3 regions of the Streptomyces asoensis genome follow, and region 1 is predicted to be linked to each of the others. Evidence: riboswitches for the same ligand, from Rfam matches in the RefSeq annotation. Region 1 holds a riboswitch; each other region holds the start of a gene.
What was found. A riboswitch is a leader RNA that binds a small molecule or an ion and turns the genes downstream of it on or off. The one in region 1 is predicted to bind ZMP and ZTP.

Region 1 (3,231 bases):
ACGGCGGTGGCCAGGCCGAGGGCGACCTGCCGGTTGCCCATGGCGCGCAGTTCGTGCCGGATGCCGGCCTGGGTGCTGCGGGGCTGGTGGGGGACGAAGGCGGCCAGCGCGGCCAGCGCGACGAGGCCGATCACGGCGACGGCGCAGTAGGCGTAGCGCCAGCCCAGTTGCTGTCCGAGAGCCGTGCCGGCCGGGACACCGATGATGTTGGCGATGGTGAGTCCGAGGAACATCCTCGACACGGCCCGCCCGGCTCGTTCGGGGGCGACCAGCCGGGAGGCCACGACAGCGCCCACGCCGAACAGCGCTCCGTGGGGCAGGCCCGCCAGGAAACGCGCGGCGAACAGCAGGCCGAAGCCGGGAGCGAGGGCGGACGCGACGTTGCCGATCACGAACAGAGCGGACAGCAGGAGCAGAAGCCGTTTGTGGGCGATGCGCGCGCCGATGCCCGTCAGGAGCGGGGCGCCGACGACGACGCCGAGCGCGTAGGCGGAGACGATGTTGCCGGCGTGCGGCACGGACACGCCGACCCCGTCGGCGATCTGGGGCAGCAGCCCCATCGTGGCGAACTCGGTCGTACCGATACCGAACGCGACGAGGGCAAGGGCCAGCAGGGCCAGTGGCATGGAGCGGAAGTACCTTTCGCGGGCGGCGGTCCGGATCGTGGCGGAGCAGGCGGGACCACGAGGTGTCCTGCTCCTGTGGCCATTCGCGCCGGCCACCGTTGCCCGGTGCGCCCCCCAGGGCAGGGAAGGCCCACAAGCAGTGCAGCGGTGGCGCATGCCCACGCATTCCAAGATCGGCCGACAGCAATTATGGCCTGCATCACACCGGCTCCGGGGCCGGCCATACCCCGGGCGCGCGCAGGGACAGTCTGCGGGCGGCGGCGTCTGCGGTGCAGGGCGGCCGGGCGACCTCGCGGCTGCGGAGGGCGGCAGGGGGCCGGTCTTCGGCCGGTTGCCGGCGCTGAGCACGCAGGTGCTTGAGAAAGGGAAATGGTCAGGCGGCCGCGGTCGTCATGGACGGGGCGCGGGCGGCCGGCCCGTGCCCCGCCGGCCGCCGGCTCCCGGCTTCGCGGTCGTCGGCGTCTCGTTCGGCTGCTGCGGCCGCCGGTTAGGGATCCGGCGGCTTTGGCCGATGACGGGAGAGCGGGTGAGAGCGCGTGCCCGAGGAAAGGGTCAGTGGTGCTCGATGCCGAGTTGGTCCGCGGCAGCGTCGACGGTCTGGGCGAGCAGGACGGCGATGGTCATCGGGCCGACGCCGCCGGGCACCGGGGTGATCAGGCGGGCTCGGGTCAGGGCGGCGTCGAAGTCCACGTCGCCCACGTTGCCCCGGTTGTAGCCGGCGTCGATCACCACCGCGCCGGGCTTGATGTCCTCACCCCGGATCAGCCGGGGCCGTCCCACGGCCGCCACCACGACATCCGCTTCCCGGATGATGTCCGGCAGGTCCGCCGTGCGGGAGTGGCAGTAGGTCACCGTTGCGTCCCGGGCGAGCAGGAGCATCCCCACCGGTTTGCCGAGGATCGCGCTGCGGCCCACCACGGCGGCACGCCGGCCGGTGAGGTCGACGTCGTAGGCCTCCAGCAGTCGCATGATGCCGCCCGGGGTGCAGGACACGAAGCCCGGCAGCCCGAAGCTCATGGCGGCGAAGGAATGTGCCGTGACCCCGTCGACGTCCTTGTGCGGAGCGATGGCCTCGAACGCCGCTCGCTCGTCGATGTGCGGGCCGCAGGGATGCTGGAGCAGGATGCCGTGCACGTCCGGATCGTCGGACAGGCCGGCGAGGGTGTCGATCAGCTCGGCGGTCGTGGTGGCGGCGGGCAGAGCGATGTGCCGGGACCGGATACCCGCCTTCGCGCACCGCGCCCGTTTCATCCGGACGTAGGTGACCGACGCGGGGTCCTCCCCCACCAGCACCGTCGCCAGGCAGGGGCTGGTCCCCGTGTGCTGTGAGATCTGTGCCGCCCTGGCGGCAGCCTCTTCGACGATGCGTCCGGCAAGACCGGTGCCGTCCATGAGCTGGGCCGTCTGAGTCGCGGACATCGTTGCCTCCGGGTGTGGCCGACCACTCGCCCAGGCGCACGGCAACGACGTCTCGTCAGACCGCTCCCCGGTGGTGCTCCACCTCAGCGCCAGTCACGGCCCACACCGCACTGTAGTAGACGCGCAGCCTGCTCACCCCGGTCAATGTCCGGCGCCGGAAGGCGACTTGCCGGGGCCCGCCGGCTCGGGCCGGGGCCAGGGGCGGGGACGAAGGGTGCGGTCGTGAAGGGGCGGTCGCCTGCGCGGCGAAAGGCTCTGCGGGGCTTCAGCCCGGACGATCGTCCCCGCAGGCAATAGGTGAGGCCCGGGGACACTGTCCCCCTCACGACCACGTCCTGGACAACGCGGCCGGGCGTGGCGGCATTCCCGCGCCGTGGGCGTACGGATGCGTCAGGCGCTGCGGGGTCTGGGCGCGGGCGGGTTCCTGGTTCGTTCGGTGAAGTCCGGCTCGGTGCGCACGCACGGCGGAGGGAGCGGCCACGCCCGGCCGGTGCGTTGCCCGACGGCCGTCCCGGTGGCCCGACTGGTCGGGGCCGGCCGCGCATCCGGCCGGGCAGGGTCCGTGCCGGCAGGGTGTACGGGGCATGCGTGAACGGCGGCAACGCGTTGGTGTGGCCGCTCACACGGCGCGCTCCATGCAGAGCAGTTGATCCCGTGTCTCCCATGATTCGGCGGTGGTGAAGCCGAGCCGCTCGTACAGGGCGATGGCGCTTGTGCGCCATTTCCACACCGACAGGCGTACCGTGCCGACGCCGTTTTCCGCGGCATGCGCGAGGGCGGCGCCGATCAGGCCGGACGCGATACCCCGGCTCCGGAATGCCGGGTCGGTCCAGAGTCTTTTGATCTCCGAGTGTCCGTCGGCGGGGGCGGTCAGCACGAGGCAGCCCACGGCTGTGCCGCCGCTCAGAGCCATCAGCACGGTGTCGTCGGCGAACGCGGCCCGCGGGTCCGAGATTTCTGTCCGGTAGCGGTCCGGCAGCGCGTCCGCATCGGCGACGGCCTCGCCTTTCTCGGCCTGAGTCCGCAGGTGGTAGGCCGCCAACAACTCGGCCAGCCGGTCCGCTGGAGGTCCCTGGCCCGGCCGGCGGACGATGACCACCTCGTGTTGATCGGTCATTGCGCCAGCATCACACGGGCCCGTGCCTGACGCCGCCACGGGCCTGTAGCAGTGCCTGCGCCTGCCGCG
Region 2 (3,231 bases), about 10 Mb from region 1:
GCGCCGATGCCCGTCAGGAGCGGGGCGCCGACGACGACGCCGAGCGCGTAGGCGGAGACGATGTTGCCGGCGTGCGGCACGGACACGCCGACCCCGTCGGCGATCTGGGGCAGCAGCCCCATCGTGGCGAACTCGGTCGTACCGATACCGAACGCGACGAGGGCAAGGGCCAGCAGGGCCAGTGGCATGGAGCGGAAGTACCTTTCGCGGGCGGCGGTCCGGATCGTGGCGGAGCAGGCGGGACCACGAGGTGTCCTGCTCCTGTGGCCATTCGCGCCGGCCACCGTTGCCCGGTGCGCCCCCCAGGGCAGGGAAGGCCCACAAGCAGTGCAGCGGTGGCGCATGCCCACGCATTCCAAGATCGGCCGACAGCAATTATGGCCTGCATCACACCGGCTCCGGGGCCGGCCATACCCCGGGCGCGCGCAGGGACAGTCTGCGGGCGGCGGCGTCTGCGGTGCAGGGCGGCCGGGCGACCTCGCGGCTGCGGAGGGCGGCAGGGGGCCGGTCTTCGGCCGGTTGCCGGCGCTGAGCACGCAGGTGCTTGAGAAAGGGAAATGGTCAGGCGGCCGCGGTCGTCATGGACGGGGCGCGGGCGGCCGGCCCGTGCCCCGCCGGCCGCCGGCTCCCGGCTTCGCGGTCGTCGGCGTCTCGTTCGGCTGCTGCGGCCGCCGGTTAGGGATCCGGCGGCTTTGGCCGATGACGGGAGAGCGGGTGAGAGCGCGTGCCCGAGGAAAGGGTCAGTGGTGCTCGATGCCGAGTTGGTCCGCGGCAGCGTCGACGGTCTGGGCGAGCAGGACGGCGATGGTCATCGGGCCGACGCCGCCGGGCACCGGGGTGATCAGGCGGGCTCGGGTCAGGGCGGCGTCGAAGTCCACGTCGCCCACGTTGCCCCGGTTGTAGCCGGCGTCGATCACCACCGCGCCGGGCTTGATGTCCTCACCCCGGATCAGCCGGGGCCGTCCCACGGCCGCCACCACGACATCCGCTTCCCGGATGATGTCCGGCAGGTCCGCCGTGCGGGAGTGGCAGTAGGTCACCGTTGCGTCCCGGGCGAGCAGGAGCATCCCCACCGGTTTGCCGAGGATCGCGCTGCGGCCCACCACGGCGGCACGCCGGCCGGTGAGGTCGACGTCGTAGGCCTCCAGCAGTCGCATGATGCCGCCCGGGGTGCAGGACACGAAGCCCGGCAGCCCGAAGCTCATGGCGGCGAAGGAATGTGCCGTGACCCCGTCGACGTCCTTGTGCGGAGCGATGGCCTCGAACGCCGCTCGCTCGTCGATGTGCGGGCCGCAGGGATGCTGGAGCAGGATGCCGTGCACGTCCGGATCGTCGGACAGGCCGGCGAGGGTGTCGATCAGCTCGGCGGTCGTGGTGGCGGCGGGCAGAGCGATGTGCCGGGACCGGATACCCGCCTTCGCGCACCGCGCCCGTTTCATCCGGACGTAGGTGACCGACGCGGGGTCCTCCCCCACCAGCACCGTCGCCAGGCAGGGGCTGGTCCCCGTGTGCTGTGAGATCTGTGCCGCCCTGGCGGCAGCCTCTTCGACGATGCGTCCGGCAAGACCGGTGCCGTCCATGAGCTGGGCCGTCTGAGTCGCGGACATCGTTGCCTCCGGGTGTGGCCGACCACTCGCCCAGGCGCACGGCAACGACGTCTCGTCAGACCGCTCCCCGGTGGTGCTCCACCTCAGCGCCAGTCACGGCCCACACCGCACTGTAGTAGACGCGCAGCCTGCTCACCCCGGTCAATGTCCGGCGCCGGAAGGCGACTTGCCGGGGCCCGCCGGCTCGGGCCGGGGCCAGGGGCGGGGACGAAGGGTGCGGTCGTGAAGGGGCGGTCGCCTGCGCGGCGAAAGGCTCTGCGGGGCTTCAGCCCGGACGATCGTCCCCGCAGGCAATAGGTGAGGCCCGGGGACACTGTCCCCCTCACGACCACGTCCTGGACAACGCGGCCGGGCGTGGCGGCATTCCCGCGCCGTGGGCGTACGGATGCGTCAGGCGCTGCGGGGTCTGGGCGCGGGCGGGTTCCTGGTTCGTTCGGTGAAGTCCGGCTCGGTGCGCACGCACGGCGGAGGGAGCGGCCACGCCCGGCCGGTGCGTTGCCCGACGGCCGTCCCGGTGGCCCGACTGGTCGGGGCCGGCCGCGCATCCGGCCGGGCAGGGTCCGTGCCGGCAGGGTGTACGGGGCATGCGTGAACGGCGGCAACGCGTTGGTGTGGCCGCTCACACGGCGCGCTCCATGCAGAGCAGTTGATCCCGTGTCTCCCATGATTCGGCGGTGGTGAAGCCGAGCCGCTCGTACAGGGCGATGGCGCTTGTGCGCCATTTCCACACCGACAGGCGTACCGTGCCGACGCCGTTTTCCGCGGCATGCGCGAGGGCGGCGCCGATCAGGCCGGACGCGATACCCCGGCTCCGGAATGCCGGGTCGGTCCAGAGTCTTTTGATCTCCGAGTGTCCGTCGGCGGGGGCGGTCAGCACGAGGCAGCCCACGGCTGTGCCGCCGCTCAGAGCCATCAGCACGGTGTCGTCGGCGAACGCGGCCCGCGGGTCCGAGATTTCTGTCCGGTAGCGGTCCGGCAGCGCGTCCGCATCGGCGACGGCCTCGCCTTTCTCGGCCTGAGTCCGCAGGTGGTAGGCCGCCAACAACTCGGCCAGCCGGTCCGCTGGAGGTCCCTGGCCCGGCCGGCGGACGATGACCACCTCGTGTTGATCGGTCATTGCGCCAGCATCACACGGGCCCGTGCCTGACGCCGCCACGGGCCTGTAGCAGTGCCTGCGCCTGCCGCGGGGGGGCCTGGAGCCGACAGGAGCGGCAGAGGTGGGTCCGGCTAGTCCTCGAGCCCCCAGCTGTGGATCCGCCTCGGGTGGATGCGGATCACCTCCTCGCTGAAGTGCGGGCCCAACTCGTGGGGGCCGATGAGGAGTTCGGCGTCCCCTCGGATGTCCACCCCGCGCACCGTCCAGGGCCGCAGGCTCACGATGTCGTCCACGACGAGCGCGGCCTTCGGGTTCTTGCGCAGGTTGCGCCACTTCTTCGTCTGTCCCATGGCGAACCCGCCGATCAGGATCGTGCCGTCCTCTTGCAGGAAGAACCCCACGGGATTGGCCTGCGGCTGCCCCGACGCATCGACCGTCGCGAGGCGCCCCAGCCGCTGTGCCACCAGGTACGCGCGTTCGGTCGCGGTGAATTCGGTCATGCCGGCAGCCAAGCATGTTCCGGCCCCG
Region 3 (3,231 bases), 3.8 Mb from region 1:
CAGCGGACCGTCGAGGACCAGGGCCTCGTCTACCCCCTCACCCGCCACCCCGACGGCCGCCTGCGCCCGTACTGGGACGAGAGCGCGTACTACGTCTTCACCCTCGACGAGGTCGAGGCGCTGGAGGAGACCGTCGAGGAACTGCACACCATGTGCCTGGCGGCGGCCGCCCACCTCGTCGAGTCCGACCGCCTCGCCGACCTCGGCATCACCGACCCGCGGATCGCGGCGGCGGTCGTCGAGGCCTGGCACCGGCGTGCCGAACTCCCGTCCGTCTACGGCCGTTTCGACCTCCGCTACGACGGCACCGGCCCGGCGAAACTCCTGGAGTACAACGCCGACACCCCCACCTCGCTGGTGGAGGCGGCCTCCCCCCAGTGGTTCTGGATGGAGGAACGATTCCCCGGCGCCGACCAGTGGAACTCCCTCCACGAACGCCTGATCGCCGCCTGGAAGAAGCAGGGCCCTCTCCTCCCGCCCGGCAGCCCGCTCTACTTCGCGCACTCCTCGGAGGACGAGCTGGGCGAGGACCTCATGACGGTCGCCTACCTCAAGGAGACCGCCGAGCAGGCCGGCCTGGACACCGACTGGATCTCCATGGAGGAGATCGGCTGGGACCCGCTGTCCGGCCGCTTCGTCGACCGGCAACTCCGCTTCATCCGCAGCTGCTTCAAGCTCTACCCCTGGGAGTGGCTGACGACCGACCGCTTCGCGGGCCATGTCCTCGACACCCTCGACAACGGCGGCGGCACCGGCACGACCCTGTGGATCGAACCGGCCTGGAAGATGCTCCTCAGCAACAAGGCCCTGCTGGCCGTCCTGTGGGAGCTGTACCCCGGACACCCCAACCTCCTCCCCGCCTACCTCGACGGCCCCCGCGAACTGGCGGCCACCACCGGCTATGTGGCCAAGCCGCTGCTGGGCCGCGAGGGCGCCGGCGTCACCCTGCACGAACCGGGCGGCGATCCCGCCCCGCGCACCGACGAAGCCTGCTGCTACCAGCAGTTGGCGCCCCTCCCCGCGTTCGACGGCAACCACGTCGTCCTCGGCGCGTGGATGGTGGAGGACGAGTCGGCCGGCCTCGGCATCCGCGAGTCCTCCGGCCTGATCACGGACGAGTACGCCCGCTTCCTGCCCCACGTGATCCTCTAGACCCCGGATCCTCCAGACCCCGGATCCGCAGGTCCGCGGGCCGCTCCGGATCCACTGGAGGCGTGGTCCTGCGCGGGTCCGACGTCGCTCGCATGGTGGACGCCGGACCTTGGGATTCGGGCGTGACCGGTAGGCTGGCGAGCGGGCCGTGACTGGCGCGCTGGGATGGGACGGACCATCGGGGAGCGGCCTGTGAGCGACAAGAGTGCCGTGCGCCTGGGCCAGACCGAGAACCGTGACCGCACGCCACGCCCCCGGAGGCCGACATGTCCGAGCAGCAGTCCCTCTCCACCGAGTCCACCGCCTTCCGTGCCGCACTCGACGTGATCCGCGCCGTCGAGCCGCGTGTCGCCGACGCCATCGGCCAGGAGGTCCACGACCAGCGCGAGATGCTCAAGCTGATCGCCTCCGAGAACTACGCCTCGCCGGCCACCCTCCTCGCGATGGGCAACTGGTTCAGCGACAAGTACGCCGAGGGAACCGTCGGCCGCCGCTTCTACGCCGGCTGCCGCAACGTGGACACCGTCGAGGCGCTGGCCGCCGAGCACGCCCGCGAGCTCTTCGGCGCCCGCCACGCGTACGTCCAGCCGCACTCCGGCATCGACGCCAACCTGGTCGCCTTCTGGTCGATCCTCGCCGACCGCGTCGAGGTCCCGGCCCTCGCCAAGGCGGGCGTCCGCCAGGTCAACGACCTCTCCGACGCCGACTGGGCCGAGCTGCGCCAGGCCTTCGGCAACCAGCGCATGCTCGGCATGTCCCTGGACGCCGGCGGCCACCTCACCCACGGCTTCAGGCCCAACATCAGCGGCAAAATGTTCAATCAGCGCTCCTACGGCACCGACCCGGCCACCGGCCTGATCGACTACGAGGCCCTGCGCGCCTCGGCCCGCGACTTCAAGCCGCTGATCATCGTCGCGGGCTACTCCGCGTACCCCCGTCTGGTGAACTTCCGGATCATGCGCGAGATCGCCGACGAGGTCGGCGCGACCCTCATGGTCGACATGGCGCACTTCGCAGGACTGGTCGCGGGCAAGGTCCTGACCGGCGACTTCGACCCGGTCCCGCACGCCCAGATCGTGACGACCACCACCCACAAGTCCCTGCGCGGCCCCCGCGGCGGCATGGTCCTGTGCGACGACTCGCTCAAGGACCAGGTGGACCGCGGCTGCCCGATGGTCCTCGGCGGCCCGCTCCCGCACGTCATGGCCGCCAAGGCCGTCGCCCTGGCGGAGGCCCGTCGGCCGTCCTTCCAGGACTACGCCCAGCGCATCGTCGACAACTCCCGCGCGCTCGCCGAGGGCCTGATGCGGCGCGGCGCGACCCTGGTCACCGGCGGCACGGACAACCACCTGAACCTGATCGACGTGGCCTCCTCCTACGGTCTCACCGGCCGCCAGGCCGAGGCGGCGCTGCTCGACTCGGGCATCGTCACCAACCGCAACGCCATCCCCGCCGACCCGAACGGCGCCTGGTACACCTCCGGCATCCGCATCGGAACGCCGGCGCTGACGACCCGGGGCCTGGGCACGGCCGAGATGGACGAGGTCGCCGCCCTGATCGACCGAGTCCTCACCACGACGGAGCCGGGCACGACCAAGTCGGGCGCCCCCTCGAAGGCCGCCCACGTCCTGGACGCGAAGGTCGCGGACGAGATCTCCCAGCGGGCGACCGACCTGGTGGCGGGCTTCCCGCTGTACCCGGAGATCGACCTCGGCTGACCCGGCGGCACCCCGGGCGGCCCCCGTGGCCGCCCGGGACCCGTTCCGGGCGGTCTCCGCGCTCTGAGACAATGATGAGTATGGCCTCAGACCGACCCCGCGTGCTCTCCGGAATCCAGCCCACCGCAGGCTCGTTCCACCTCGGCAACTACCTCGGCGCCGTCCGCCAGTGGGTGGCGCTCCAGGAGACCCACGACGCGTTCTACATGGTCGTCGACCTGCACGCGATCACGGTCCCGCAGGACCCGAAGGAGCTCAGCGCCAACACGCGGCTGGCCGCCGCCCAGCTCCTCGCGGCCGGTCTCGACCCGGACCGCTGCACGCTCTTCGTCCAGAGCCACGTCCCCGAGCACGCCCAGCT

Region 2: linked by a shared signal. The riboswitch ahead of G9272_RS00170 (bifunctional 5,10-methylenetetrahydrofolate dehydrogenase/5,10-methenyltetrahydrofolate cyclohydrolase) and the one ahead of G9272_RS44465 (bifunctional 5,10-methylenetetrahydrofolate dehydrogenase/5,10-methenyltetrahydrofolate cyclohydrolase) in region 1 are both predicted to bind ZMP and ZTP.
Region 3: linked by a shared signal. The riboswitch ahead of G9272_RS27705 (glycine hydroxymethyltransferase) and the one ahead of G9272_RS44465 (bifunctional 5,10-methylenetetrahydrofolate dehydrogenase/5,10-methenyltetrahydrofolate cyclohydrolase) in region 1 are both predicted to bind ZMP and ZTP.

The regions. Positions count from the first base shown of each region.
Region 1 covers NZ_CP049838.1:10,006,725-10,009,955, reverse strand. Annotated here, with positions in the region: gene G9272_RS44470 (MFS transporter) at 1-626, opposite strand, end outside; gene G9272_RS44465 (bifunctional 5,10-methylenetetrahydrofolate dehydrogenase/5,10-methenyltetrahydrofolate cyclohydrolase) at 1,179-2,045, opposite strand; ZMP/ZTP riboswitch at 2,067-2,152, opposite strand; gene G9272_RS44460 (GNAT family N-acetyltransferase) at 2,665-3,162, opposite strand.
Region 2 covers NZ_CP049838.1:34,784-38,014, forward strand. Annotated here, with positions in the region: gene G9272_RS00165 (MFS transporter) at 1-188, opposite strand, end outside; gene G9272_RS00170 (bifunctional 5,10-methylenetetrahydrofolate dehydrogenase/5,10-methenyltetrahydrofolate cyclohydrolase) at 741-1,607, opposite strand; ZMP/ZTP riboswitch at 1,629-1,714, opposite strand; gene G9272_RS00175 (GNAT family N-acetyltransferase) at 2,227-2,724, opposite strand; gene G9272_RS00180 (PPOX class F420-dependent oxidoreductase) at 2,835-3,203, opposite strand.
Region 3 covers NZ_CP049838.1:6,164,333-6,167,563, forward strand. Annotated here, with positions in the region: gene G9272_RS27700 (glutathionylspermidine synthase family protein) at 1-1,152, shown strand, start outside; ZMP/ZTP riboswitch at 1,291-1,381, shown strand; gene G9272_RS27705 (glycine hydroxymethyltransferase) at 1,419-2,870, shown strand; gene trpS (tryptophan--tRNA ligase) at 2,951-3,231, shown strand, end outside.